3 regions of the Streptomyces sp. NPDC092369 genome follow, and region 2 is predicted to be linked to each of the others. Evidence: riboswitches for the same ligand, from Rfam matches in the RefSeq annotation. Region 2 holds a riboswitch; each other region holds the start of a gene.
The links. Region 2 has a riboswitch for cyclic di-AMP ahead of ACIQI8_RS09245 (M23 family metallopeptidase). Riboswitches for the same ligand answer to the same signal wherever they lie in the genome.
Positions count from the first base shown of each region.

Region 1 (9,526 bases), on a different contig from region 2:
CCAGGCGCTGGAGTTCCGTGCCTACGCCGACTTCTGGACGGGACGCCCGCACGCCGGCGCGGCCACCGCCCTGGACGCCCTGCGGCAGGCCTACGCCACCGGGCAGGACAACGGCGCCTGTCATCTGCAGGCCGCCCTCGCCATGTTCGCGGCCCTCACCGGCGACGAGGACACCTGCCGCGAACGGGCCGCCGCCGCACGCTCGTACGCCCTCACCCACGGCCTCGGTCTGCCCGCCGCGCTGGCCCAGTGGGCGCTCGCCCACCTCGATCTCGCGGCCGGGCGCTTCGCCGGCGCCGCGGCCCGGCTGCGCGCGCTCGCCGGGTTCGGACCGGGCCACGGGCACCGCGCCATCCGGCACTTGGCCACCCCGCACTACGTCGAGGCCGCCGTCCGCACCGGCGACACCCGGGTCGCGCGGGCCGCCCACGCCGACTACGACCGCTGGGCGAGCGCCGTCCGCAGCCCGGACGACCTTGCCCTGAGCGCCCGTTGCCGCGCCCTGCTCGCGCCCGGTGCCGAGGCCGTCGAGCACTACCGCGCCGCCCTCGACCTCCACGCGCACGGCACCCGCGACTTCGAACGCGCCCGCACGGAGCTGCTGTTCGGCGGCGCGCTACGACGACTGCGGCGCCGTACCGAAGCCCGCGACCGCCTGCACAGCGCCCTGGAGGCCTTCGACTCCTTCGGCGCCCCGCACTGCGCGGCCCAGGCCCGCGCCGAACTCCGCGCCCTCGGCGCCCCCGCAACTCCCTCGCATCCAGCTGCAGTTGACCCGACCGCCCGCCTCACGGCCCAGCAACTCCTCATCGCCCGCATGGCCGCCGATGGCGCCACCAACCGCGAGATCGCCGGGCGCCTCGCCCTCAGCCCGCGCACGATCGACCACCATCTGCGGGGCGTCTTCACGCGGTTGGGGATCCGGTCGCGGATCGATCTGGTGCGGTTGTTGGGTGGGGGTGGTGACACCAGGGGCACTGCCTAGGTAGCGCCCCGGGCGAGGCTTTTGTTGGGACAAGCCGCGAGGACACAATAGGGCGCCCCTACGGCGCCTCCCGCTCCCCGAACGCCTCCGCGTCCCACGTCCCCGACAGCCGCGCCGCCAGCCAACTCGGCGCCGCAGTACGGAAGTCGGCCGGCGGCAGAGCACCCGCCCCGGCGGGCACCGCGCCCAGCAGCGACGCTCCCGACACCTCCGGCAGGTCCGCAACATTGCAACGCGACGCCAGGTCCGGTGAGTTCGGCCAACTCCCGATCACCACTCCCGCCAACTCAAGCCCACGGGAACGGAGTTCACGAGCCGTCAGTTCCGTCGTGTTCAGCGTGCCCAGGCCCGCCGACGCCACGACCAGGACCGGCGCCCCGAGCAGCGTCGCCGCGTCCGCCAGCGTGCCGCCCTCCGCGTCGAACCGGACGAGCAGCCCGCCCGCCCCCTCCACCAGCACCAGATCGTGCTCGGTGGCCAGCTTGGCGGCGGCCTCGGCCACCTCCTGCGGACGCACCGGTGCCCGCCCGGCCCGCCGTGCGGCCGTCGCCGGGGCCAACGGGTCGGGATAGCGGGCGAGTTCGGCGGTCGTCACGGCGCCCGCGAGCCGCGCGACCTCCGCCGCGTCCCCTGGCTCGTCCGGCCGTACGCCCGTCTGCGCGGCCTTCAGCACGGCCACCGAGCGGCCGACGGCGAGCGCGGCGGCGGCGACAGCGGCCGTCGTGACCGTCTTGCCGACCTCCGTGCCGGTCCCCGTGATCACCAGTACCGACGACATCTCATCCCTCCCGAGCGGCCGCGCACACCGCGTCCGCGATCCGCGCCAGATCCGCGTCCCCGGTGACGTACGGCGGCATCGTGTAGATCAGGTCGCGGAACGGCCGCAGCCACACGCCCTCGCGCACCGCCGCCTCCGTGGCCGCCTTCATGTCCACGTCGTGGTCGAGCTGCACGACCCCGATGGCGCCCAGGACCCGGACGTCCCGCACGCCCGGCAGCTCACGCGCCGGCTCCAGACCGTCCCGTAGCCCTGTCTCGATCCGTTTGATCTCCGACTGCCAGTCCTGGCCGAGCAGCAGCTCGATCGAGGCGCAGGCGACGGACGCGGCGAGCGGGTTGCCCATGAAGGTCGGGCCGTGGGCCAGCACCGGGACCTCGCCGCGCGAGATGCCGTCGGCCACGCGTGCGGTGCACAGCGTCGCCGCCATCGTCAGGTAGCCGCCGGTCAGGGCCTTGCCGACGCACATCACGTCCGGCGTCACGGCCGCGTGGTCCGCCGCGAAGAGCGCGCCCGTCCGCCCGAAACCGGTCGCGATCTCGTCGAACACCAGCAGCACGCCGTGCGCGTCGCACGCCTCGCGCAGCACCCGCAAATACGTGGGGGAGTGGAACCGCATCCCGCCCGCACCCTGCACCACCGGCTCGACGATCACCGCGGCCAGTTCGTCGGCATGGCGCTCGATCGCCGAGCGCAACCGGTCGGCGTACGACTCCTCGTACTCCTCCGGCGGCGCGTCCACGAAGACCTGGCGGGGCAGCACCCCGGACCAGAGTTCGTGCATCCCGCCCTCGGGGTCGCACACCGACATCGGCTGCCAGGTGTCGCCGTGATAGCCGCCGCGCCAGGTCAGCAGGCGCTGTTTCGCGGGGCGGCCCAGTGAACGCCAGTACTGCAGACACATCTTGACCGCCACCTCGACCGACACCGAGCCCGAGTCGGCCAGGAAGACATGCTCCAGGCCCTCGGGTGACATGTCGACAAGGTGCTTCACCAGTCGGACCGCGGGCTCGTGCGTCAGGCCGCCGAACATCACGTGGCTCATCCGGCCGAGCTGCTCTTGCGCGGCCTCGTTGAGCACCGGGTGGTTGTAGCCGTGGATCGCCGACCACCAGGACGACATGCCGTCCACGACCTCGTCCGTGCTCCCGTCCGCCCCGCGCAGCCTCAGCCGGACCCCGCTCGCCGACTCCACGACGAGCGGTTCCTGCCGACCGGGCATCGGCCCGTACGGATGCCAGACGTGCCGCCGATCCAGCTCCAGGAGCTCGGGGACGGACAGGCCGGGCGGGACGGGCAGGTCAGGCATTGGGCGCGAGGTCCGTTCCGGCACCACGGCGACGGACCGAGACCAGGTCAGTACGGGGTTCGTTCAGGGCAGCCGCGGACGCGGACGCGGGCGCGGCAGTCGCCGTACCGCAGACTTCGCCACCCGCGTGCGACCCGCAGCCGGCGCTCTCGCCGTTCTCGTGGGACCCGCAGCCGCCGCCCGCGTGCGACCCGCAGCCCGCGCCCGCCGTCGCCCGGTGCTCCGGCAGGGTCACCTGGCCGGTGCCCTCCACCTCGAACCCGGCGTCCGCGATCATCTCCAGGTCGGCGTGGCCGGCCTGGCCCTCGCTGGTGAGGTAGTCGCCCAGGAAGATCGAGTTGGCCAGGTTCAAGGCCAGCGGCTGCATGGTGCGCAGGTGGACCTCGCGGCCGCCCGCGATGCGCACCTCGGCGTCCGGGCACACGAAACGGACCATCGCCAGGATGCGCAGGCAGCGCTGCGGGGTGAGGTTCCACTCCTGGGAGAGCGGGGTGCCCTCCATCGGGATCAGAAAGTTGACCGGAACCGAGTCGGGGTCGAGGGCGCGCAGCGAGAACACCACGTCGACCAGGTCCTCGTCGGTCTCGCCCATGCCCGCGATCAGACCGGAGCAGGCGGACAGCCCGGCCGCGTGCGCCTTCTGCACGGTGTCCACGCGGTCGGCGTAGGTGTGCGTGGTCGTGATGTCCCCGTACGTCCCCTCGGACGTGTTCAGGTTGTGGTTGTACGCGTCCGCGCCTGCCGCGCGCAGCCGCTCCGCCTGGCCGTCGGAGAGCAGCCCGAGACAGGCGCACACCTCGACGTCCTCGTTCTGGTCCTTGATCGCCTTGATCGTGTCCGAGACCCGGTCCACGTCACGGTCGGTCGGTCCGCGCCCGGACGCCACCAGGCAGACCCGCTTGGCACCTCCCGCCAAACCGGCCGCCGCCGCCTTCGACGCCTCGTCCGGCTTGATCCAGGTGTACTTCAGGATCTCGGCCTTGGAACCGAGCCGCTGGGAACAGTAGGAGCAGTCCTCCGGGCACAGTCCGGACTTCAAGTTGACGAGGTAGTTGAGCTTCACCCGGCGCCCGAACCAGTGCCGGCGCACCTTGCCGGCCGCGGCCACCACATCGAGCACGTCGTCGTCGGAAGTGGCGAGGACGGCGAGAGCCTCCTCGCGGGTCGGCAGCTCGCGCCGAAGCCCCTTGTCCACCAGCGTGTTCAGCAGGTCCATGAGAGCCGATCCTGTCCTACGGAGCGGCTTTCGGCCAAGGAGAGTTCGCACAACGAAGGGACTTCGTCGTGTGTGCCTTGCCACATCATGGGCGGGAGCACCTGCGGCTAGTGTCTGTTCATTGCCTACAAAAGCCCGGAGGAGCCATGGCGTTCGGCTGGATCGACGAGCAGGCGCTGCTGCGCCGCCGGGCCGGGCTCGTACGGACCCTGCGCCCGCGCCCGGCCGACTCCCCGCTCCTCGACCTCGCGAGCAACGACTACCTGGGTCTGGCGCACCACCCCGAGGTCGCCGAGGGCGCTGCGCGGGCCGCGTACACCTGGGGCGGCGGCTCGACCGGCTCGCGGCTCGTCACCGGGACGACGGAGCTGCACGCGGAGCTGGAGCGCGAGCTGGCCGACTTCTGCGGCTTCGAGGCGGCGCTGGTCTTCTCCTCGGGGTACGCGGCCAACCTCGCCGCGGTCACGACCCTGGCCCCGCACGGCTCGCTGATCGTCTCCGACGCGGGCAACCACGCCTCCCTCATCGACGGCTGCCGGCTGGCCCGGGGCACCACGCAGGTGGTCCCGCACACCGACCCGGAGGCCGTGCGCAAGGCGCTGCGGACCCATCAGGGGCCCGAGGGCACGGCGGTCGTCGTGTCCGACACGGTCTTCTCGGTCGACGGCGACGCGGCCCCGCTCGCCGCGCTCGCCGGGGTGTGCCGGGAGCACGGCGCGGGACTGCTGGTCGACGACGCGCACGGGCTCGGCGTCCTCGGGGACGGCGGACGCGGCGCCCCGCACGCGGCCGGGCTCGCGGGCGCCGACGACGTGGTCGTGACGGTCACGCTGTCCAAGTCGCTGGGCAGCCAGGGCGGCGCCGTCCTCGGTCCCGCGCGGGTGATCGACCATCTGATCAACGCGGCCCGCACGTTCATCTTCGACACGGGCCTGGCCCCCGCGGCGGCGGGCGCCGCCCTGGCTGCCCTGCGGCTGCTGCGCCGGGAACCGGAGCGGGCGGCACGCGCGCGTGCGGTGGCCGCCGAACTGCACGCACGCCTGACCACCGCGGGGCACGAGGCGGTACGCCCCGACGCCGCGGTGGTCTCCGTGCGCGCGCCGTCCCCGGAAGGGGCCTTGCGATGGGCGGCCGACTGCCGTGCCGCGGGGCTCGTCGTGGGGTGTTTCCGACCCCCCTCCGTGCCCGACGGCATCTCACGGCTCAGGCTGACAGCCCGCGCTGACCTCTCCGAGGCACAGATCGAACGCGCTGTGGATGTGATCGGCGAAACGCGACCATGAGTCGGCGTGACACGGCCGTGCGCCGCCGGATGGGGAACTGATCAGGTCCTGGACACGGAACCGATCAGGCGTCGAACGCGGCCGTGAAGCCCGCCCAGCTCTCGGGGGAGAAGAGCAGGACGGGTCCTGTCGCGTCCTTGGAGTCGCGCACGGCGAGCAGCCCCGCCCAGGGGCCGGGGAGCGACAGCGCCGTTTCGACGCAGTTGTTCGCTCCCGTGCTGTAGCTGCTGCGCAGCCATCGCACACCGTGCAGATGGGTACTGGAAGGTACGTTCCGAGGCAGTGCTGACATGGTGCCTCCTTACGCGCCGTCACCTATCCCGGCGATGTAATCCAACGAGTCCTCGGGTGAAAGGGCATAGCTCTGAAGGGCGTTGAAGGCCTCGATGTAGGCCTGGAGGTCTTCTTTCCGTTCGAGGTAGAGGCTACTCGTCAAGTGGTCGAGAACAACCACGTCCAGATCAGAAGTGCTCGAAAATGAGAAGACAACGAAAGGTCCGGTGACGCCGACATGCGCCCCGGCGGTGAACGGCAGTACCTGAAGCCGCACTTGGGGCAGGCGCGCCGCCTCGATGAGCCGTGCCAGCTGGCGTGACATCACGTCAGGGCCGCCGATCTCCCGGCGCAGCACCGCCTCGTCCAGGATCGCGCTGAGTTTCAGCGGCGGATTCGAACGCAGGACGTCCTGTCGGGCGAGCCTCACCTCGACCAGCGCGTCGAGCCGTTCGTCGTCCAGACCTCCGACGGCCGCCCTGGTCACCGCCCGCGCGTACTCGGGCGTCTGCAACAGCCCGGGCACCACCGAGGTCTCCAGCGTGCGCATCGCGCTCGCCTGGGACTCCAGACTGATGAAGTCGCGGTACGTCGTCGGCAGCACCCCGCGGTAGGCGTGCCACCAGTGGTGCCGGCCGCCGCCCTCGTCGGAGCCCGCCAGCATCTGGAGCATCTCCCGCAACTGTGGATCCGAGACGCGGTAGGCATCCAGCAGTAACCGCACATCGGCCGGTTTCACACCGCTGGCGCCGGTCTCGATCCGGCTCACCTTCGACTGATGCCAGCCCACCATCCGGGCCGCCTCACCACTGGTGAGCCCCGACCCGGTGCGCAACGAACGCAGTTCGGCGCCCAGCTTCCGGCGGCGCACCGCGGGTCCGTGCTGCATGGGTCTCTCCTTACTCCTTCCGGGGCGCCCAAATACGGTCTCCCGTCGTAGAGTTCACCGCTTCGAGCGACAGATATATGCATATCTTGGTGGATCGCCACCCGTGACCGGTGCGGGAATGGCACTCTGGCGACGAAGCACCAGTCCGGGACCGTACTCGAACCATCCGCTCTGTGTCGGACCCCGGTCCCGCGGGAAAGGGACGACGTCGCCATGGCAGACCACCTGGAAGCATCCGTCACTCTGCCGAGCGAACCCGCCTCGGTCGCCACCGCCCGCGGTTATGTGGTCTCGACGTTGGCGGAGTGGGGTCTGCCGTCCGACACGGAGGTGGCCGACACCATCCGGCTCATCGTCTCCGAACTGGCCACCAACGCCGTACAGCACACCTTCGGCCAGTCACCCACCTTCACGGTGGACATCGTGCTGGACCGTGACGAACAACTGCACATCGGGGTGACCGACAGCCACCCCCGGTTCCCCAAACGCCTGCCGGCCGCTGTCCAACAGGACAACGGCCGGGGCATGGTGATCATTCGTTGGCTGGCCGCGGAGTGCGGCGGCCGGCTGCGGGTGCGGGCCACCCCGGAGGGCGGCAAGACGGTCTCCATCGAACTGCCGTGGACCGTACCGGCGCGCCCGGTCACGACCGCCGGACAGCAGGAGCCGTAGAGCCGGTGTCGAGCCCCGCGGGGGCGACGGCGTGTCAGGTCGCCGTCACCCCCGCGGGAGAGTCAGCTGACCCGGCCGTACCAGACCTTCTTCGTCCAGATCTTCTGCAGCCGCACCACGTCCCCGGTCTTCGGGGCGTGCCAGATCTTTCCCTTCCCGGCGTAGATGCCGACGTGGTAGACGCTGGAGCCCGAGTGGAAGAACACGAGGTCCCCGGCCTTGCGGCTCTTGGCGGAGATGTGGTGGGTCTTGTTGTACTGCTGGGCCGCCGTGCGGGGCAGCTTCTTGCCCGCCTTCTTGAACGAGTACAGCGTGAGCCCTGAGCAGTCGAAGCGGCGTGGTCCGGTGGCGCCGTACTTGTACGGGGAGCCCTTCTTGGACGCCGCGATGTGAAGTGCCTTGGTCGCAGGCGTCGCGGCCGCGGCGTCGGAGGCGACACCGGGGATCACGACGGAGCCGCCCACTGCGGCGATGGTGAGAGCGGAGGCCGTACCGGCCCGGGCCATCAGCGACGGGACACGATTGAGCGCAGACATGCGCAACCCTTCGTCAGCCGCCTGTGAAGGATGACCTGTCGGATTCGGGCTGGCGAAGTTGCCCGGCCGCACACTCGCGGCTTCACCCCAAGGGCTGCTCGACCCGGTCATGGCGTGACCGTCCCGGCGACCCGTCGTGCTTGGGTCCTCCACTCCTACCGATGCAATCCTGTCGACCTGTCATCCGGGCGGCGGTAGGACTCGGCGTCCGCCCGGATCGCCCCGCCGCTGCGGCGGGGTCTTGTCGTCAGACAGGGATCTTGACCTATGAATGTCCGAAAAGCCCAACGGAATCGGGGATTTGTGGGGTTACTCACCACTCACCCGTTCGGGTGGACTCCCCTGTGTTCGAGCCGGTGTCCAGGACGCACGGGCCCCCGGACCAGCACTGGAACGCCTCATGCGGCCCTCGAACCCCGCGCGTTGCGCAAGCCTGACGGTCGCGAAAAAGTAGCCGCAACTCCTCCGAACGGGGGTACACCATTTGGTCCGTTTCGCCGCCGGTCCGGACGTCCCGACCGCGCGGCGGACATCCGAACCGGCCACGCCCGCGTCAACCGGCGGAGTGCGGCGGCAGTGTGAGCCGTGCGGTGCGGCGCTCGCCGTCCAGGACCCGCAGGGCCCGCGCCAAGGTGGGGGCGTGCACCTCGGCCTCGCCCCGCTGGTGCATCAGCGCCAGCGCGTCACGTAGTTCGGCCGCCTTGGACACCAACGCCTGCGCGGCCCGGAGTCCGCGGTAGGTGTCCCCGTGCCGCGCCGGGTTGATCCGGCCGAGCAGGTCGACCACATCGAGATAACGGTCGATCAACTCGCCCTCGGCGCGCGTCAGCGCGGGCAGCGGCGGCAGTTCGGGTGGGAGCACCGGAGGCTCACCTCCCCGCGGGCGGGGTGAGCGTGGTCTTGCGGGTGGAGACGATCCGGTCCACCAGGCCGTACTCCAACGCCCCCTGCGCATCAAGGATGTTGTCCCGCTCGATGTCCTCGTGCACCTGCTCCGCCGTGCGGCCGGTGTGCCGTACCAACAGCTCCTCCAGCAGGTCGCGGGTCCGCATCAACTCCTCGGCCTGGATCGCCAGATCGCTCGCCTGCCCTTCAACCGGCCCGGAAAAGGCGGGCTGATGGAGCACCACCCGCGCACCCGGCAGCGCGAGCCGCTTGCCCGGCGTGCCCGCGGCCAGCAACACCGCGGCGGAGGAGCCGGCTTGCCCCAGACAGATGGTCTCCACGTCACAGGTGACGAACCGCATCGTGTCGTAGATCGCCGACATCGCGGTGAACGAGCCGCCGGGGGAGTTGATGTACAGCGAGATGTCCCGGTCCGGGTCCTGGTACTCGAGGTGCATGAACTGCGCCATCACGTCGTTCGCCGACACGTCGTCTACCGGCGTCCCGAGAAAGACGATCCGCTCCTCCAGCAGCTTCGAGTACGGATCCATCGTCCGGACCCCGGAACTGGTGCGCTCGGTGAACTCGGGCAGGACATGGCGGGCGATCGGTCGGGTCATGGGTGCCCCTCCTTCTGCGTCTGACTGCGCCTGACTGTGTCTGTACAAAATGTACAGGACGTACGTGACGTTAGAATGAG
Region 1 covers NZ_JBIVQP010000007.1:516,647-526,172, reverse strand. Annotated here, with positions in the region: gene ACIQI8_RS37305 (LuxR C-terminal-related transcriptional regulator) at 1-985, shown strand, start outside; gene bioD (dethiobiotin synthase) at 1,044-1,763, opposite strand; gene ACIQI8_RS37295 (adenosylmethionine--8-amino-7-oxononanoate transaminase) at 1,765-3,072, opposite strand; gene bioB (biotin synthase BioB) at 3,065-4,288, opposite strand; gene ACIQI8_RS37285 (8-amino-7-oxononanoate synthase) at 4,435-5,571, shown strand; gene ACIQI8_RS37280 (DUF397 domain-containing protein) at 5,636-5,863, opposite strand; gene ACIQI8_RS37275 (helix-turn-helix domain-containing protein) at 5,873-6,733, opposite strand; gene ACIQI8_RS37270 (ATP-binding protein) at 6,947-7,405, shown strand; gene ACIQI8_RS37265 (C40 family peptidase) at 7,468-7,941, opposite strand; cyclic di-AMP (ydaO/yuaA leader) riboswitch at 7,945-8,145, opposite strand; gene ACIQI8_RS37260 (hypothetical protein) at 8,495-8,803, opposite strand; gene ACIQI8_RS37255 (ATP-dependent Clp protease proteolytic subunit) at 8,811-9,446, opposite strand.
Region 1: another riboswitch for cyclic di-AMP. It lies ahead of ACIQI8_RS37265 (C40 family peptidase); the one in region 2 lies ahead of ACIQI8_RS09245 (M23 family metallopeptidase).

Region 2 (9,526 bases):
AGTTCGACGACACGCGCGCGAAGCATCCCGAACTCGACCGGCATCTCGCTCTCGCCGACCTCGTGGTGGTCAACAAGCTCGACCGCGCGCCCGACGGCGGCGAGCGTGTCCTCGGGCTCGTCCGGTCCCTCGTGGACCGCGCCGCCGTGATTCCTGCCTTTTACGGCCGCGTCGACCCCGAGTTCCTCTTCGACTGCCGGCCGAGCGAGGAGCGTATCGGGCAACTCTCCTTCGACGACCTCCACGCGCGCGCAGAGCACGGCGAGCACAGTGAGCACGGGGCGGACGACCACTCCGGTCACCTTCATGCCGCGTACGACAGCCTCTCCGTCAGCTCCGAAGTCCCCATGGACCCGCGCCGGTTGATGGCGCTCCTCGACAGCCGGCCCGAGGGGCTGTACCGCATCAAGGGGTACGTCGATTTCGGCGGCCACGACGCACTCAACCGGTATGCCGTGCACGCCGTCGGGCCGTTCCTGCGCTTCTACCCCGAGCCCTGGCCCGCGGGCGACGCACCACGCCTCACGCAGCTCGTCCTGATCGGCTCCGGCATCGACGCGGCCGCCCTGCGCAAGGAGTTGGAGGCCTGTACGAGCGACGCCCCGCACACCGCCGACGAGCACGGTATGTGGGGCGTCCTGCGCTACGTACAAGAACCGGAGGCCGTACAGGAACCGGACGTACAGGAACCGTACGCACAGGATCCGGGAGAGGACCCCGTAGAGCCCTCCCAGGATCTCTCCTGAACCGGTCCCTCTAGACCGGTCGCTCTACACCGGTCCCGCCACCACCGCCACCGTCTTCGCGAGCGACACGCCCGAGCCGTCGCGGCGCGGGTCGATCTCGGGGAGGTCGGCCGGGGTGCCGTTCTTCTGGGCCGCCTTGGCCGGGTTGGGGCCCGCCCAGGCCAGGGAGAGGCAGTCCTCACCCTTGAGGAACCGCTGGCAGCGGACGCCTCCGGTGGCGCGGCCCTTGCGCGGGTACTGGTCGAACGGGGTCAGCTTGGCCGTCGTCTGGACGGAGTCGTCGAGCGTGCCGCGCGAGCCCGCGACCGTGAAGACGATCGCGTCGGCGGCCGGGTCCACGGCCGTGAACGAGATGACCTTTGCGCCGTCCGTGAGCTTGATGCCCGCCATGCCACCCGCCGGACGGCCCTGGGGCCGGACGTGCGCGGCCTGGAAACGCAGCAACTGGGCGTCGTCCGTGATGAAGACCAGGTCCTCCTCGCCGGTGCGCAGCTCGACCGCGCCGACGATGCGGTCGCCGTCCTTGAGCGTGATGACCTCCAACTCCTCCTTGTTCGAGGGATAGTCGGGGACCACGCGCTTGACCACGCCCTGCTCGGTGCCGAGCGCCAGGCCGGGGGAGGACTCGTCGAGCGTGGTCAGGCAGACCACCGTCTCGTCGCCCTCCAGGGTGACGAACTCCGTCAGGAGCGCCCCGCCGGACAGGTTCGGGGCCGCCGCCGTCTCCGGGAGCTGGGGAAGGTCGACCACGTTGATGCGCAGGAGCCGGCCGCTCGACGTGACCGCGCCGATCTCCCCGCGCGCGGTGGCGGGCACCGCCGAGATGATCACGTCGTGCTTGGTGCGCCTGTCGTCGGCGTCCTCCGGGAAGGGCTCGCCGTTCGCCGTGCGGGCCAGCAGGCCCGTCGAGGAGAGCAGCACCCGGCACGGGTCGTCGGCGACCTGGAGCGGGACGGTGGCCGCGGGGGTGCCCGAGGACTCCAGCAGGACCGTACGCCGCTCGGTGCCGAACTTCTTGGCCACCGCGGCCAGTTCGGTGGAGACCAGCTTGCGCAGCTCCGCGTCCGAGTCGAGGATCCGGGTCAGCTCCGCGATCTCCGCGATGAGGCGGTCCTTCTCCGACTCCAGCTCGATGCGGTCGAACCGGGTGAGGCGGCGCAGCGGGGTGTCCAGGATGTACTGCGTCTGGATCTCCGACAGCGAGAAGCGCTCCATCAGGCGCTCCTTCGCCTGCGCGGAGTTGTCGCTGGAGCGGATCAGCCGGATGACCTCGTCGATGTCGACGAGCGCCGTCAACAGGCCTTCCACCAGGTGCAGTCGGTCACGGCGCTTGGTGCGCCGGAACTCGCTGCGGCGCCGTACGACCTCGAAGCGGTGGTCGAGGTAGACCTCCAGGAGCTCCTTGAGGCCCAGGGTGAGGGGCTGACCGTCCACCAGCGCCACGTTGTTGATGCCGAAGGACTCTTCCATCGGCGTCAGCTTGTAGAGCTGCTCCAGGACGGCCTCCGGCACGAAACCGTTCTTGATCTCGATGACCAGGCGCAGGCCGTGGGCGCGGTCGGTGAGGTCCTTGACGTCGGCGATGCCCTGGATCTTCTTCGCGCCGACCAGGTCCTTGATCTTGGCGATCACCTTCTCCGGGCCGACGGTGAAGGGCAGTTCGGTGACGATCAGGCCCTTGCGGCGGGCGGTCACGGTGTCGATCTCGACCGTGGCGCGGATCTTGAAGGTGCCGCGGCCGGTCTCGTACGCGTCCCGGACGCCGGCGAGGCCGACGATGCGGCCGCCGGTGGGCAGGTCGGGGCCGGGGACGTGCTTCATCAGGGTGTCCAGATCCGCGTTCGGGTAGCGGATCAGGTGGCGGGCGGCCGAGATGACCTCGGCGAGGTTGTGCGGCGGCATGTTCGTCGCCATACCGACGGCGATGCCCGAGGAGCCGTTCACCAGCAGGTTCGGGAAGGCGGCGGGCAGGGCGACCGGTTCCCGCTCCTGGCCGTCGTAGTTGGGGCTGAAGTCGACCGTGTCCTCGTCGATCGACTCCGTCATGAGGCTGGTGGCCTCGGCCTGCCGGCACTCCGTGTACCGCATGGCGGCCGGCGGGTCGTCGTTGCCGAGCGAGCCGAAGTTACCGTGGCCGTCGACGAGCGGCACGCGCATGGAGAACGGCTGGGCCATGCGCACCAGGGCGTCGTAGATCGACGCGTCGCCGTGCGGGTGCAGCTTGCCCATGACCTCGCCGACCACGCGCGCGCACTTCACGTAGCCGCGGTCGGGGCGCAGTCCCATCTCGTTCATCTGGTAGACGATGCGGCGGTGCACCGGCTTGAGACCGTCCCGGGCGTCCGGCAGGGCTCGTGAGTAGATGACCGAGTACGCGTACTCGAGGAAGGAGCCCTGCATTTCGTCGACGACGTCGATGTCGAGGATCTTCTCCTCGTACGAGTCGTCGGGCGGCGGGGTCTTCGTACTACGGCGGGCCATCGCTGCCGGCTCCTCTTTTCTGGTAGCTCGCCTACGGGTCGCTCACATGGGTGCCGCGCCCCTCCGGCTCACTCTTGCTGAAGCGTGAACGGTATCTGACGCGACCATTGTGGACCGAGGCACTGACAACCCGGACGAGGACCCGACATCGACCCGTGTGCCCGGCGTGCCCGCAGGCTACGCGATCCGCTCAGGGCGTACGTCCACCGGGAACTTCGCCGACCGTCCGCGCGCTTGCATACAGTGGCAGGACCGGCAGGAAAACCCCGTTTCCCACCGCAGCATTCGCGATCGAAGGGACGTACATGCCCATGGGTCACACGGCCACGGACCAGGCAGACACCGGCGGCCTGACAGCGACCGAGCACCGCCTGGCCAACGGCCTGCGCGTGGTGCTCTCGGAGGACCACCTGACCCCGGTCGCGGCGGTGTGCCTCTGGTACGACGTCGGCTCGCGCCACGAAGTCAAGGGGCGCACGGGTCTTGCTCACCTTTTCGAGCACCTCATGTTCCAGGGCTCGAAGCAGGTCAAGGGCAACGGACACTTCGAACTGGTGCAGGGTGCGGGCGGTTCGCTCAACGGCACCACCAGCTTCGAGCGCACCAACTACTTCGAGACCATGCCCACCCACCAGTTGGAGCTCGCCCTCTGGCTGGAGGCCGACCGCATGGGCTCCCTGCTCGCCGCCCTGGACGAGGAGTCCATGGAGAACCAGCGGGACGTGGTGAAGAACGAGCGCAGGCAGCGCTACGACAACGTCCCCTACGGCACGGCGTTCGAGAAGCTGACCGCGCTCGCCTACCCGGAGGGCCACCCCTACCACCACACGCCGATCGGTTCGATGGCCGACCTGGACGCGGCGACCCTGGAGGACGCGCGCGCGTTCTTCCGCACGTACTACGCGCCCAACAACGCGGTTCTGTCGGTCGTCGGCGACATCGACCCGGAGCAGACGCTCGCCTGGATCGAGCGGTACTTCGGGTCCATCCCGGCGCACGACGGCAAGCCCGTCCCCCGTGACGGCGCGCTGCCCGACGTCATGGGCGGGCAGTTGCGCGAGGTCGTCGAGGAGGAGGTGCCGGCGCGCGCGCTGATGGCGGCGTACCGGCTGCCCGAGGACGGCACGCGCGCGAGCGACGCGGCCGACCTCGCGCTCACCATCCTCGGCGGCGGCGAGTCGTCCCGTCTCTACAACCGCCTTGTGCGGCGCGACCGTACGGCCGTCGCGGCCGGCTTCGGTCTGCTGCGGCTGGCCGGCGCGCCCTCGCTCGGTTGGCTGGACGTGAAGACGTCCGCCGAGCACGAGGTGCCGGAGATCGAGGCCGCCATCGACGAGGAGCTCGCCCGGTTCGCCGAGGAGGGCCCCACCGCCGAGGAAATGGAGCGCGCCCAGGCCCAGTTGGAGCGCGAGTGGCTGGACCGGCTCGGCACGGTCGCGGGCCGCGCCGACGAACTGTGCCGGTACGCCGTCCTGTTCGGCGACCCGCAGCTGGCTCTGACCGCCGTGCAGCGCGTCCTGGAGGTGACCCCGGAAGAGGTCCAGGAGATCGCCAAGGCCCGACTGCGCCCCGACAACCGCGCGGTGCTCGTCTACGAACCCGTCGCCCCCGAGTCCGCCGAGCCCGCCGAGCCCGCCGAGCGCACCGAGCCCACCGAGAACGAGGAGGCGGCCAAGTGACCGAGCTCGCCGCGATGGAATTCCACCCGCAGCCCCAGGCCGGCGAGGCCAGGCCGTGGGCGTTCCCGGCCCCCGAGCGCGGGACGCTCGACAACGGCCTGACGGTCCTGCGCTGCCAGCGCCCCGGCCAGCAGGTCGTCGCCGTGGAGGTCCTCCTTGACGCGCCCCTGGAGGCCGAGCCGGCCGGTCTGGACGGCGTCGGCACGATCATGGCGCGGGCCTTCTCCGAGGGCACGGACAAGTACTCCGCCGAGGAGTTCGCCGCCGAACTGGAGCGCTGCGGCGCGACGCTCGACGCGCACGCCGACCACCCCGGCGTCCGGATCAGCCTCGAAGTGCCCGCCTCGCGCCTGACCAAGGCCCTCGGCCTGCTGGCCGATGCCCTGAGGGCGCCTGCGTTCGCGGACAGCGAGATCGAGCGCCTGGTGCGCAATCGCCTCGACGAGATCCCGCACGAGCTGGCCAACCCCTCCCGGCGCGCCGCCAAGGAGCTCTCCAAGGAGCTCTTCCCGGCCTCCTCGCGCATGTCGCGCCCGCGTCAGGGCACCGAGGAGACCGTCAAGAACATCGACTCGGCGGCCGTACGCGCCTTCTACGAGAAGCACGTTCGTCCGGCGACCGCCACCGCCGTGGTCGTCGGCGACCTCACCGGCATCGACCTCGACGAGCTGCTCGGCGACACCCTCGGCGCCTGGACCGGCTCCTCGGCCGAGCCGCGTCCCGTGCCGCCGGTGACCGCCGACGACACCGGGCGCGTGATCATCGTGGACCGCCCCGGCGCCGTACAGACGCAGCTGCTCATCGGCCGCGTGGGCCCCGACCGGCACGACCGCGTGTGGCCCGCGCAGGTGCTCGGCACGTACTGCCTGGGCGGCACCCTCACCTCGCGCCTCGACCGCGTCCTGCGCGAGGAGAAGGGCTACACCTACGGCGTACGGGCGTTCGGGCAGGTCCTGCGGTCCGCCCCGGACGGCACCGGGGCCGCGATGCTCGCCATCAGCGGCTCCTTCGACACCCCGAACACCGGTCCGGCGCTGCAGGACCTGTGGACGGTGCTGCGCACGCTCGCCGAGGGCGGTCTGACCGACGCCGAGCGCGATGTCGCCGTGCAGAACCTGGTGGGCGTGGCGCCGCTGAAGTACGAGACCGCGGCGGCCGTCGCGAGCACGCTGGCCGACCAGGTCGAGCAGCACCTGCCCGACGACTACCAGGCGACGCTGTACCGGCAGCTCGCCGCAACCGGCACCGTGGAGGCCACCGCGGCCGCCGTGAGCGCCTTCCCGGTGGACCGTCTGGTGACCGTGCTGGTCGGTGACGCGGCGCAGATCAAGGAGCCCGTGGCGGCTCTCGGCATCGGCGAAGTCACCGTCGTGGCGGCCGAGTAGGGCCGGGCGGAGGCGGAGCGAGCGCCACGCGCGCGTGGGGGCCCTGGTGACGGAAGCGTCACCAGGGCCCCTGTATGTCCGAATTGAGGGAGAGGTTGCCTGTCTGCCCTGTGGCATGCGCTACAAAAGCCGTGATCCGTTTGGGGATTGAAAGTTGTCCCGTTTAGCGTCATCCGGGCTGTCCGTCAGGCACCGCGCCGCATCCGCGGCACCGGGCAGTCATCGCCGAGTCCCCGTACGGCGCGAGCCAGGGGAGCCGGGGACCCATATCGAGAGTCCCTGGGGTGAATCGGACGCCCGCGCTTCGCGAGGGGGTCCGTAGGAGACCTTCCTGCTCCGAACCCGTCAGCTAACCCGGTAGGCGAGAAGGAAGGAAAGGACCACCCAGTACATGGCGTTCACCTGCGCCACCGGGAAGCACCGACGTCCCAGCCGGATGAAGCGCACCACCGCCCGTGCGGCGGGCGTCGCGGCACTCGCCACCACCGGCGTCGTCGGCACCCTGGCCGCTCCGGCGCTCGCCGCGGACAACTCCGCGGAGCACGTGGAGAGCGCGGCCGAGCAGACCGGTTTCACCCCCGTCATCACCATCGGCGACACGATCGCCGACAAGATCGACGCCCAGGCAGACGCCCAGAAGGAGGCGGCCCAGGAGGCCGCTCTCAAGAAGGCCGCGGCCGAGGCGGCACGCAAGAAGGCCGCCGCGCGGGCCAAGGAGGAACGCGAGGCCAAGGAGCGCGCCGCCCGCGCCGCCGAGCGCAAGCGCCTCAACACCTTCGTCGCGCCGATCTCGAACTCGTACGTCTCGACGGGTTACAAGAGCGGTGGCTCGCTGTGGTCCTCCGGCAGCCACACCGGCATCGACTTCCACGCGGCCAGCGGCACGACCGTCCACGCGGTCGGCTCCGGCACGGTCGTGGAGACCGGCTGGGGCGGTTCCTACGGCAACCAGGTAGTGATCAAGATGAACGACGGCACGTACACCCAGTACGGTCACCTGTCGTCCATCGGGGTCTCGGTGGGCCAGACGGTCACCCCCGGGCAGCAGATAGGCCTCTCCGGCGCGACCGGCAACGTCACCGGGCCGCATCTTCACTTCGAGGCCCGCACGACCCCCGAGTACGGCTCGGACATCGACCCCGTCGCCTACCTGCGTTCGCATGGTGTGAACGTCTGACGACGGACCGCGAGATCTTCTTCAGCCCCGGCTCCCCGAGCCGGGGCTTTCGGTCTTTCTGTCCGCTCTCTGTCCAAAAAATATCCCTCGATTCCGGCCCCCCGTCGGAAATTCCCGCTGATTGCAATAGAGTCACTGAACACACGTCAACCGGCGACGTTTCACGGGGATTAAGACGGAGGTCGGACATGCGTATTCCGGCGCACTCGGTGTGCACGGCCATCCGGGACGACATCGTCGCCGGTGTCTACGAGCGCGGCGGCCGGCTCACCGAGGAACTCCTGGCGCGCCGCTACGGCGTCTCGCGTGTCCCCGTCCGGGAGGCCCTGCGCACGCTGGAGGCCGAGGGCTTCGTCGTGACCCGGCGGCACGCGGGCGCGTGCGTCGCGGAACCGACCGAGCAGGAGGCCGCCGACCTGCTGGAGATGCGCATGCTGCTGGAGCCGCTCGGCGCGTCCCGGGCCGCCCAGCGGCGCACCGAGGCCCACCTCAAGGTGCTGCGCGGCCTGGTCAGGCTGGGCCAGGAGCGCGCCAGGAGGGGCAACAGCGAGGATCTGCGCTCCCTGGGGGGCTGGTTCCACGAGACGCTCGCGCAGGCCTCCGGCAGCCAGGCGCTGACCTCGACGCTGACCCAGCTGCGTCACAAGATCGCCTGGATGTACGCCGTGGAGGCGCCGGCCAACCCCGTGGAGTCCTGGGCGGAGCACGGCGCGATCGTCGACGCCGTGGCGCGCGGGGACGCCGAGCGCGCGCGGGCGATCACCGCCCTGCACACCGAGCACTCGACGAGTGCGCACCGGCTGCGCTTCGGCGGCGGGGAGCGCGCCGAGCGTGTGAGGAACTCGCAACATCCCGTAAACATGTCGGGTGTGCGGCATTAACACGGGCGCCGTATACAAAGAGAAGGTAATTCCAGGGGGATTATTCCTGCTGCCCGAATTCGGGAAATTCGAAGGGCTCGCCCGGTAATTCGGGCGAGCCCTTCGGAGTTGCGGGACGGCGGCGTCCAAGTGACGCGTACCGCATCCCTCAATTCGATTTTCAGACGGTCTCGGGAAGCTCCTCGAGCCCCTCGGCGACCAGCTTCGCAAGCCGGTCGAGCGCGGCGTCCGCGCCCTCGGCCTCGGAAGCGAGGACGATCTCCTCGCCGCCCTGGGCGCCCAGGCCCAGCACGGCGAGCATGGAGGCCGCGTTGACGGGGTTGCCGTCGGACTTGGCGATCGTCACCGGGACGCCTGTGGCCGTGGCGGCTCGGACGAAGATGGAAGCGGGGCGGGCGTGGAGGCCCTCGGCCCAGCCGACGTTGACGCGGCGCTCAGCCATGTGATGCTGCCCTTCAGTGTCTCAGGTTGTCTAGACCATATTGTCTAGACCAGTTTTCCATAGCGTGTCGTCGGGCCGCGGCCTCGGCCCCACTCACACCCTCCCACCGTCCCCGGCGGGCAGGCGTGTTCCCCACAGACTGCCTCGCGCCGTTGTCATACGCGAGCCGTACGCTGGGGCCCATGCAGACCTCGTCGGACCGGCACGAGTACCCCGCCCACTGGGAAGCCGACGTCGTGCTGCGCGACGGCGGTACCGCGCGCATCCGCCCCATCACCGTCGACGACGCGGACCGCCTGGTCAGCTTCTACGAGCAGGTGTCGGACGAGTCGAAGTACTACCGCTTCTTCGCGCCCTACCCGCGCCTGTCCGCGAAGGACGTCCACCGCTTCACGCACCACGACTTCGTGGACCGGGTGGGTCTCGCGGCCACGATCGGCGGCGAGTTCATCGCCACCGTACGCTATGACCGCATTGGTCCCGAGGGTACGCCCGCCTCCGCCCCCGCCGACGAGGCCGAGGTCGCCTTCCTCGTCCAGGACGCCCATCAAGGACGCGGCGTGGCCTCCGCGCTCCTCGAGCACATCGCCGCCGTCGCCCGTGAGCGCGGCATCCGCCGCTTCGCCGCCGAGGTGCTGCCCGCCAACAACAAGATGATCAAAGTCTTCATGGACGCCGGCTACACCCAGAAGCGCAGCTTCGAGGACGGCGTCGTCCGCCTGGAGTTCGACCTGG
Region 2 covers NZ_JBIVQP010000001.1:2,121,386-2,130,911, reverse strand. Annotated here, with positions in the region: gene ACIQI8_RS09265 (CobW family GTP-binding protein) at 1-746, shown strand, start outside; gene ACIQI8_RS09260 (DNA topoisomerase (ATP-hydrolyzing) subunit A) at 771-3,227, opposite strand; gene ACIQI8_RS09255 (M16 family metallopeptidase) at 3,533-4,906, shown strand; gene ACIQI8_RS09250 (M16 family metallopeptidase) at 4,903-6,291, shown strand; cyclic di-AMP (ydaO/yuaA leader) riboswitch at 6,505-6,670, shown strand; gene ACIQI8_RS09245 (M23 family metallopeptidase) at 6,683-7,468, shown strand; gene ACIQI8_RS09240 (GntR family transcriptional regulator) at 7,657-8,349, shown strand; gene ACIQI8_RS09235 (HPr family phosphocarrier protein) at 8,510-8,791, opposite strand; gene ACIQI8_RS09230 (GNAT family N-acetyltransferase) at 8,974-9,526, shown strand, end outside.

Region 3 (9,526 bases), on a different contig from region 2:
GACGTCCTCGCGGACATCTCGAAGTACGCGAAGTCCGCCAAGTCCCAGTTCGCCGAGGGCCTTTGGGGCATGGTCACGCTCGGCACGGACGCCGTGTACGCGATACCGCAGGACTCCGGGCCGCTGATGTTCTTCTACCGCGAGGACCTGTTCAAGCAGCACAACCTGACCGTCCCCACCACCTGGGACGACTTCGCCAAGACCGCCCGCGCCGCCAAGAAGGCAGTTCCGAACGCCTACCTGACGACGTTCTCCTCCAACGACCCCGGTCTGTTCGCGGGGTTGGCGCAGCAGGCCGGCGCCAAGTGGTGGACCGTGGGCGACGGCGGCAAGTGGACCGTCGGCATCGACGACGCGGCGACCAAGAAGGTCGCCGACTTCTGGGGCGGCCTGGTCCAGGAAGGCGCGATCGACAACCAGCCGATGTACACGCCGGCTTGGAACAACGCGCTGAACAAGGGCACCCACCTCGCCTGGGTCTCCGCCGTGTGGGCGCCCGGCGTGCTGGTCAGCTCGGCCCCCGACACCAAGGGCAAGTGGCGGATGGCGCCGCTGCCGCAGTGGAGCGCGGGCGAGGACGTCACCGGCAGTTGGGGCGGTTCCTCCACCGGCATCTCCACGGACTCCAAGCACGCCGAGGCCGCGACCAAGTTCGCGAACTGGCTGAACACCGACCCGGAGGCGCTGGCCGCCCTGGTCAAGGAGGCCGGCATCTACCCGGCGGCCACCAAGGGCCAGTCCGGCTCGGTGCTCACCCCGCCGGCGTTCTTCCCGAACCAGACGGACTTCTACGACACGGCCGCCAAGATCGCCGCGACCACGGCCGCCTCCGCCTGGGGCCCGAACGTCCAGGTCGCCTACGACACCTTCAGCGACGCCTTCGGCAAGGCCACCAAGGCGAAGAAGTCCGCCCAGTTCGACACCGCGCTCGCCACCATGCAGTCGGCGACCTTCACCGACATGAAGAAGCAGGGCTTCAAGGTGACCGAGGCATGACCAGCACTCCGCTCAAGGGCTCCGACCGGCTGACGGCCGGGCCCTTGGCGGACGGCACCGCCCCCTCCGTCCGCCCCCGCCGCCTCCGTCGCCGTGGCCGCAGCGCGCCGTACTGGTTCCTTCTGCCGGCCGTGCTCCTGTTCGCCGCCTTCACCGTCGTACCGATCGGGTACGCGGTGTGGCTCAGTCTCCACAAGGTCCAGGTCAAGGGCATCGGCCTCGGCAAGGGCGCCCGCGAGCAGGTGTGGAACGGCATCGGCAACTACACCGACGTCCTCGAGGACTCCGAGTTCGGCCACAGCGTCCTGCGCGCCTTCGGCTACGGCCTGATCGTCATCCCCACGATGCTCGGTCTGGCGCTGGTCTTCGCGCTGATGCTGGACACCCCGCAGGCGCGCAGCGCCAAGTTCGCGCGCCTCGCGATCTTCCTGCCGTACGCCGTCCCGGGCATCATCGCCGCCCTGATGTGGGGCTTCCTCTACCTCCCGACGGTCAGCCCCTTCTACTACCTCCTCCGTGAGTTCGACCTGCCGCAGCCCGACCTGTTCGACGGCGGCAACCTGTACCTGTCCTTCGCGAACATCGCGGTGTGGGGCGGCACCGGCTTCAACATGATCGTGATCTACACCGCCCTGCGCTCGATCCCGCAGGAGATCTACGAGGCCGCCCGCATCGACGGCGCCTCCGACCTGAAGATCGCCCTGCGGATCAAGATCCCGATCGTGCTGCCCTCGCTCGTGCTCACGTTCTTCTTCTCGGTCATCGCCACGCTCCAGGTCTTCACCGAGCCGATGGCGCTCAAGCCGCTGACCAACGGCCTCTCCAGTTCCTGGAGTCCGCTGATGGCCATCTACGATGCCGCCTTCCTCAGGTCGGACATCTACGGCGCGTCCGCCACCGCCGTGGTGCTGGCCCTGGCGACCTTCGCGCTCTCCTTCACGCTGCTGCGCGTCTCCGACCGCTACACCCGGGAGGACCGGGCATGACCCCCCTCACCCTCACCGCCGACCAGGGCCTCAGCAGGCCGAAGCGCACCGCCTGGGTGCCCACCGTGGTGCTGATCATCGGCTCGCTGTACTGCCTGATCCCCGTGGCCTGGGTGGTCATCGCGGCGAGCAAGGGCCAGGGCGAACTGTTCTCCACCTTCACCTTCGCCCCCGGCACCGGCTTCCTCGACAACTTCAAGGAGCTGAGCTCCTACCGGGACGGCATCTACTGGGAGTGGATGGCCAACTCCCTTCTCTACGCGGGCGGCGGCGCCCTGCTCTCCGCCGCGGTCTCGGCCGCCGGCGGCTACGCACTGGGCCGCTTCGCCTTCAGGGGACGGGAGTTCGTCTTCAAGCTGATGCTGGCCGGCGTCCTGGTCCCGAGCATCGTGCTCACGGTCCCGCAGTATCTGCTCCTCTCGAAGCTGGGCCTGGCCGACTCGTACTGGTCGATGCTCCTGCCGTCGATCCTCTCCCCGTACGGCGTCTACCTCGTCCGCATCTACGCGGCCGCCTCCGTGCCCGCCGAACTCCTCGAAGCCGCCCGCATGGACGGCGCGAGCGAGTGGCGGATCTTCTCGCGGATCGCGGTGCCGATGATGATGCCGGGTCTCATCACGGTGTTCCTGTTCCAGTTCGTCGGCATCTGGAACAACTTCCTGCTGCCGTACGTGATGCTCGCGGACGACACCAAGTTCCCGATCACGCTGGGCCTCTACACCCTGCTCAACCAGGGCGCCTCCCAACCCGCGCTCTACACGCTGGTCATCATGGGCTGCTTCCTCGCGATCCTGCCGCTGATCGGACTCTTCCTGGTGATCCAGCGCTTCTGGTCCCTGGACCTGCTCAGCGGATCCGTCAAGGCCTGAGCCGAACCGCCCGCCACCGCACCGGACTTCCCCCCACCGCACCGACCCGGCAGAACGAGGACCATGGCCACCAGTCCGAACGGCCGCCGCAAACCGCCCACCATCCATGACGTGGCCCGGGAGGCAGGGGTCTCCCGGGGGACCGTCTCGCGGTTCCTGAACGGGGGCCACTACGTCTCGCCCGCCGCGCGCACCGCCGTGGAGTCGGCGATCAGGAAGACGGGTTATGTCGTCAACCGGCATGCCCGCAGCCTGAGTACGGGACGGTCGGACTCGGTGGCGTTCCTCCTCACCGAGCCGCAGGAGAAGTTCTTCGAGGACCCCAACTTCAACGTGCTGCTGCGCGGGTGCACCGAGCACCTGGCCCGGCACGACATCCCGCTGCTGCTGATGCTGGCCTCCTCCGAGGACGACCGGCGCCGCCTCACCCGGTACATCACCTCGGGTCACGTCGACGGCGTGCTCCTCGTCTCCAACCACAGCGGCGACCCGGTCGCGGCCGAACTCCGGGACGCCGGAATCCCGTTGGTGGCCTGCGGCAAGCCCGTCGGCCTCGGCTCCAAGGTCAGCTACGTGGCGGCGGCCGACCGCGAGGGCGCCCAGGAGATGGTGCGCCATCTCATCGCCCGCGGCCGACGTCGTATCGGCATGGTCACCGGACCGCTCGACACGGCGGGCGGCCCCGACCGGCTGGCCGGTTACCGCGACGTCCTCACCGAGGCGGGCCTGCCCTTCGACCCCGCGCTCGTGGTCGAGGGCGACTACCGCCGCACCGGCGGAGAGCAGGCGGCCCGCCGGCTCCTGGACCGGGCCCCGGACATCGACGCGGTGTTCGTGGCCTCCGATCTCATGGCCCTGGGAGTCGTCAACACTCTTCAGCAGTACGGCCGTTCGGTCCCCGATGACGTCGCTGTCGGCGGCTTCGACGACTCGGCCGCGGCCACCGCGGGCACCCCGGCCCTCACCACCATGCGCCAGCCCTACGACCGCATCAGCGCCGAGATGGTCCGCATGCTGCTCGCGCAGATCGCCGGTGAGGACACGGCGGGGGTGCTGCTGCCGACCGAGCTGGTGATCAGGGAGTCGGCGTGACCGGACCACCGGCCACCGCTCCACGCACATGTAGTCAGCAACCGTCCGGTTCGCGTCGAGTTAGCCGGGCTTTCCATCCGTATTCTCTGATCATGGCCGCACCCCTCGCATATTCACTCATCGCCACGGACCTGGACGGCAGCCTGCTCCGGGGCGACGACACCCTCTCCGACCGGTCCCTCGCCGCGCTCGCGCGGGCGGTCGGCGCCGGGGCCCGCCATCTCGTCGTGACGGGACGGCCGGCCCCGAGAGTGCGTCCGCTCCTCGACGAGCTGGGCAGCAAGGGGCTCGCGGTGTGCGGGCAGGGCGCGCAGGTGTACGACGCCGGCGCGGACCGGCTGCTCTGGTCGGTCACGCTGGACCGGGAGTTGGCCGAGACCGCGCTCGGCAAGATCGAGGCGGAGGTCGGGCAGGTGTACGCGGCCGTGGACCAGGACGGCGTGGACGGACTCACGCTCATCGAGCCCGGCTACCTCATGCCGCACCCCACGCTGCCCGCGGTCCGGGTCGGCCGCCGCGACGACCTGTGGCACGAACCGATCAGCAAGGTGCTGCTGCGCCATCCCGACCTGTCCGACGACGAGTTGGCCACCACGGCCCGCACAGTGGTCGGTTCACTGGCCACCGTCACCATGTCGGGACCCGGCACCGTCGAACTCCAGCCATGCGGCGTCACCAAGGCGACCGGCCTCGCCCTGGCCGCCCGCCACCTGGGCCTGGGCCCGCACGAGACGATCGCCTTCGGCGACATGCCCAACGACATCCCCATGTTCGACTGGGCCGCCCACGGAGTGGCCATGGCCAACGCCCACCCCGAACTCAAGGCGGTGGCGGACGAGGTGACGACATCGAACGAGGACGACGGCATCGCCGTCGTCCTCGAAAGACTCTTCTGAGAGTGACCCTTACCGGGTGGCTCAGTAGGCTCCATAGACGTTGTCGATCGAGCCGTACACCGCCGCCGCGTACTTGCAGGCGGCCGTGATGTTCGCGACCGGGTCGTACGGGTCGAACGACGTGCCGGCCACGTGGTACGCGGCGAACGTCGGGTCGATCACCTGGAGCAGGCCCTTGGACGGGGTGCCGGCCGCGGCGTTGGAGTCCCAGTTGTTGATGGCGTACGGGTTGCCGGACGACTCACGGATCACGTTGCGGTAGATGCCGTCGTAGGTGCCAGGGATCCCGTTCTGCGCCATGACCTGGAGCGAGGCGCGGATCCAGCCGTCGAGGGTGTTGGAGTACCCCAGCGACGCGGCGGTCACCGTCGACGAGGGAGCCGCGGACGCGGTGGTCGCGCCGATGACGGGGAGGGCGAGCACCGCGGCCCCCGTGCCGAGCACGGCGAGCTTGCGGGCGAGGCGGGAGTTGCGGCTACGGCGGTGCTGAGCGGATGCAGGCATGACGAGGTTCCTCTCCGTCGCCTGCGAGGTGAGCTGTCGGGTTCGGGCTGGGAGGTGCCCGGCCACGCCCTCGCGGACGTGACTTAACCCCGAGCCGTCCCGGTCGCGATGACCGGTCCGGCGACTTACCTGGGTCCCCCGCTCCTGCCGTGCGGTGAGTTCGTGACTGGGATGCCGGGCGGCGGCAGGATTCGGCGTTCCACCCGACAGGGCGGGAACGTATGCGAGAGCACATGTCCGGAACAAGTACCGGATTCACACATAGACCCTCTTGACCTTGGTCTGAGGCCTATGAGGCGCTTGATCCTTTGCGCCTGCCAAGGGTCAACTGGCAAGCGGCGAAAGGCGGAACGCCGACATGTCGGGACACAGGGCACGCACAGAAGCGCGTGACCCAAGTCACGGCGGGATGAAGAGCGGCAAAACGGGCATTCATCCTCAACTGGCAGTTCTCGGAATCCTCTTCTCCCAGGTCCGGTGAAAGATCACCTCGCCGCCCTCGGTGCAGATCACCTCATTCGAGGCAATAAAGTCCTTTTCGTCGCAAGTAATCTCCGACCGGGTGCGCACGGTGGTGTCCCAGGCCAGCTCCGGCCGGTGCAGCCGGATCGACCAGTCCGACCGGGCGCGCGCCGACAGTGGGTCCCTCTCGTCGATCGTGTACGTCTCCAGCGCGTCCTCGGTGAACTCCAGGCCGTCCGGATACACGCGTGTGCCGCCGTGCCGCGGGTCCACCTCCAGCCGCCACTCACCCTTCGCCACATCCCGCACGACCACCCGCTCCGGCCGCGGCTCGTCCAGCGTGGGCGGGTAGTTGACCCCGATCGGCTCGGCCTCCTCGGGCTCCCCGAAGCGAATGTCGTACGTCAACTCCTGCTCTCGCACAGGGAGTTCGAGCGCGCTGCCCTCCGGGTCCATCGTGAAGCCGGCCGCCGACTCCGGCTGGGGCCAGATCCACGGCCAGTACGCCGAGGACACCGCGAGCCGGATGCGATGCCCGGCCGGAACGGCGTACCCGATGCCGTTCAGCTCGAAGGTCACGTCCTCCACCGCGCCCGGCGTCCAGGGCACCGCCCGCTCCCGCCCGAACCGCGCCGACAGGTTCAGCACACCCCGGGTGACCAGCGTCGACGAACCGTCCGGCGCCACATCGCACAGCCGGGCGATCACCTGCCCCCGCGCCACCTCCGAGGTCAGCCGCAGCCGCACCCTCGGCCGCCCCAGCACCCAGGTCTCCGCCGGCACCTCGAACTCGAAGCACGCGGAGCGCGCGTCCTCGTCCCGCTGGTCCGGCGGCAGATCGGCGTCGTTCCCGAAGGGGAAGAACCGGCCCGCGTCCACGCCCGTGTGCATGGGGGACCGGACGATCGCGGGGGCGCCCCGCAGTCCGTACGTCGTCGTCTTGACGTGCGGCGAGGGCCAGGCCGGCTCGCCGACCCAACGGCCCGGCAGGGTGTCGTGGACCGTCGCCGGCGGGTGCGAGTCGCTGACGTAGGAGCGCAGGAGGGGGTCGGCCATGACGCCGGTGTCCTTGCCCTTGAGCCAGTGGTCCCACCAGCGCAGGGTCTCCTGGAGGAAGCCGATCGCCGGGCCCGGCGGCAGGCCGCGGTCCGGGTACTGGTGGGACCACGGGCCGATCAGCCCCCGCACCCGGTCCGCCGGGAGGTGCTCGACGAGCCGCAGCACGGCGTCGCGGTACGGGTCGTGCCAGCCGCCCACCGCCAGGACGGCGGCGCCGATCGCGTCGTAGTCCTCGCAGACGCTGCCGTGCCGCCAGTACTCGTCCCGGGTCTGGTGGGCGAGCCAGGTGTGGATGAAGGGGTCGACGGCCTCCAGCCGCTTCAGCCACATGTCCCGCCATTCCTCGCCCACATGGAGCGGGTCCGGCGGGCGGGAGACGAAGGCGAGCATGGTCGCCGCCCACGCGTGCATGTCGACGGCGAGGACGGAACCACCCATGTAGTGCACGTCGTTGTCATAGCGGTCGTCCGTGGAGCAGACCGTGACGACCGCCTTCAGCGGCTCGGGCGCGAGGGCCGCGAGCTGGAGGGAGTTGAAGCCGCCCCAGGAGATGCCGAACATGCCCACCTTGCCGTCGCACCAGGGCTGTGCGGCAAGCCAGTTGACCACCTCGACCCCGTCGGCCAGCTCGGTCGCCGAGTACTCGTCACCCGGCATCCCCTCGCTGTTGCCGTGCCCGCGCACGTCGACGCGGACGGAGGCGTAGCCGTGCCCGGCGTACCAGGGGTGCCGCTGGGCGTCGCGGGGCGCGGTCCAGTCGGTGAGGCGGTAGGGCAGGTACTCCAGGAGCGCCGGTACGGGTTCGTCGGTGAGCGGTCGCCAGACGCGGGCGTACAACCGCGTTCCGTCGGGCAGCCGGACACGGAGGTCCTCGTGAGTCGTCTCGTACGGGAAGGACGTTCGGATGCGCATGAGCGTGACCCCAGTGCGGTTGGTAGGAGCCGGGCGGTCCTCGGGTTCGACGTCTGCCTCGTTCGGGACACGCTCCACTACTTCCATGTAAGTCGATATATGTCCGTTGTTATCAAGTGATCAAAAACATACCCGTCGTGATCGGATATCGCCCGGGCTGCACGGGCGAGTGGCATAGGTGCCTACCCAGGCAGCACGCGTGGGCGGCATGGGTGATCGAAACTTGACCGGATACGCTGACTTGAGTGATGGCAGCGACCTATCGACAAACCGTGTAACCAGCCGTGGACACCAGCAGACAGGAGATCCCTCGTGACCGTCGTCGGGCCGTTCGGGCTGAGCGTGCGGGACCAGGCTCTGGAAGCCGATGTCCAGGCGGGGATGGCCGCTGTCGAGGAGGGACTGCTCGAAGCCACCAAGAGTGAGGTCCCGTTCATCACGGAGGCCGCGCAGCACCTCGTGCGGGCCGGCGGCAAGCGGTTCCGCCCGCTGCTGGTCATGCTCGCCGCGCAGTTCGGGGACCGGTACGCGCCGGGGATCGTGCCGTCCGCGGTGGTGGTGGAGCTGACCCACCTCGCCACGCTGTACCACGACGACGTCATGGACGAGGCGACCGTGCGGCGCGGGGTCGACAGCGCCAACACCCGCTGGGGCAACTCGGTGGCCGTCCTCACGGGTGACTTCCTGTTCGCCCGCGCCTCGCACATACTGGCCGACCTCGGCCCCGAGGCGGTCCGGGTGCAGGCCGAGGCGTTCGAACGCCTGGTGACCGGCCAGATCCTGGAGACCGCGGGACCGCAGGACGGACGGGACCCGATCGACCACTACCTGGACGTGCTCGCCGGCAAGACGGGCTCCCTGGTCGCGGTCTCGTGCCGGTTCGGCGCGCTGATGTCGGGCGCCGACGAGACGGTCGTGGACGTGCTCACGCAGTACGGCGAGCGGCTCGGTGTCGCCTTCCAACTCGCGGACGACGTCCTGGACATCGCGTCCGACTCGCACGAGTCGGGCAAGACGCCGGGCACCGACCTGCGCGAGGGCATCCCGACCATGCCCGTACTGCGGCTGCGCGAGCGGGCGGCGCGCCTCGGCCTGGCCGAGGACATCGCCCTGTGCGAGCTGCTGGACTCCGACCTGACCGACGACGCCCGGCACGCCGAGGCGCTGGCGGGACTGCGGGAGCACCCCGCGCTGGAGCAGGCTCGCCGGGACACGGTCCGCTACGCCGAGGACGCGCGGGCCGCGCTGGCTCCGCTGCGGGAGTGCGACGCGAAGGCGGCGCTGGTGGAGCTGTGCGACGCGGTGGTGCACCGGGCGGGCTAGGTGATACACATCACATCTCTGGATTAAGTCCAATCTGAGATCAGCCCCGTTTCACTCCCAGAAGCCGACGCAGGGGGCGTCGGCATGAATACGGGGAGAAAACAGAATCATGGGCATGAACGCGACGTTCTCCAAGCGCCGTAAGAGCCTCATCGTCACCGCGGTCGCGGTGGCAGCCGCCGGGGGAATCTCCGCCGCGGTGATTCCCGCCTTCGCCGCCGGAGGGACCCACGCCGACCACGCGGGCCACTCCGTCGCCATGGGCGGCATGAACGACCCGTCCGGCGCGAGCCAGGACATCGTCACGCAGAGCGGCGGCGTCTCCGGCGGCACCGGGGGAACCCTGCTGGCCACCAGCCTGCGCGGTGCCAACGAGGTGCCCGTGGCCGGCGGTCCCGCCGTCGGCGACAAGGACGGCGCCGCCGTC
Region 3 covers NZ_JBIVQP010000003.1:1,319,369-1,328,894, reverse strand. Annotated here, with positions in the region: gene ACIQI8_RS23015 (ABC transporter substrate-binding protein) at 1-996, shown strand, start outside; gene ACIQI8_RS23010 (carbohydrate ABC transporter permease) at 993-1,982, shown strand; gene ACIQI8_RS23005 (carbohydrate ABC transporter permease) at 1,979-2,851, shown strand; gene ACIQI8_RS23000 (LacI family DNA-binding transcriptional regulator) at 2,915-3,943, shown strand; gene ACIQI8_RS22995 (HAD family hydrolase) at 4,036-4,839, shown strand; gene ACIQI8_RS22990 (transglycosylase SLT domain-containing protein) at 4,861-5,343, opposite strand; cyclic di-AMP (ydaO/yuaA leader) riboswitch at 5,349-5,550, opposite strand; gene ACIQI8_RS22985 (CocE/NonD family hydrolase) at 5,782-7,776, opposite strand; gene ACIQI8_RS22980 (polyprenyl synthetase family protein) at 8,089-9,099, shown strand; gene ACIQI8_RS22975 (CHRD domain-containing protein) at 9,215-9,526, shown strand, end outside.
Region 3: another riboswitch for cyclic di-AMP. It lies ahead of ACIQI8_RS22990 (transglycosylase SLT domain-containing protein); the one in region 2 lies ahead of ACIQI8_RS09245 (M23 family metallopeptidase).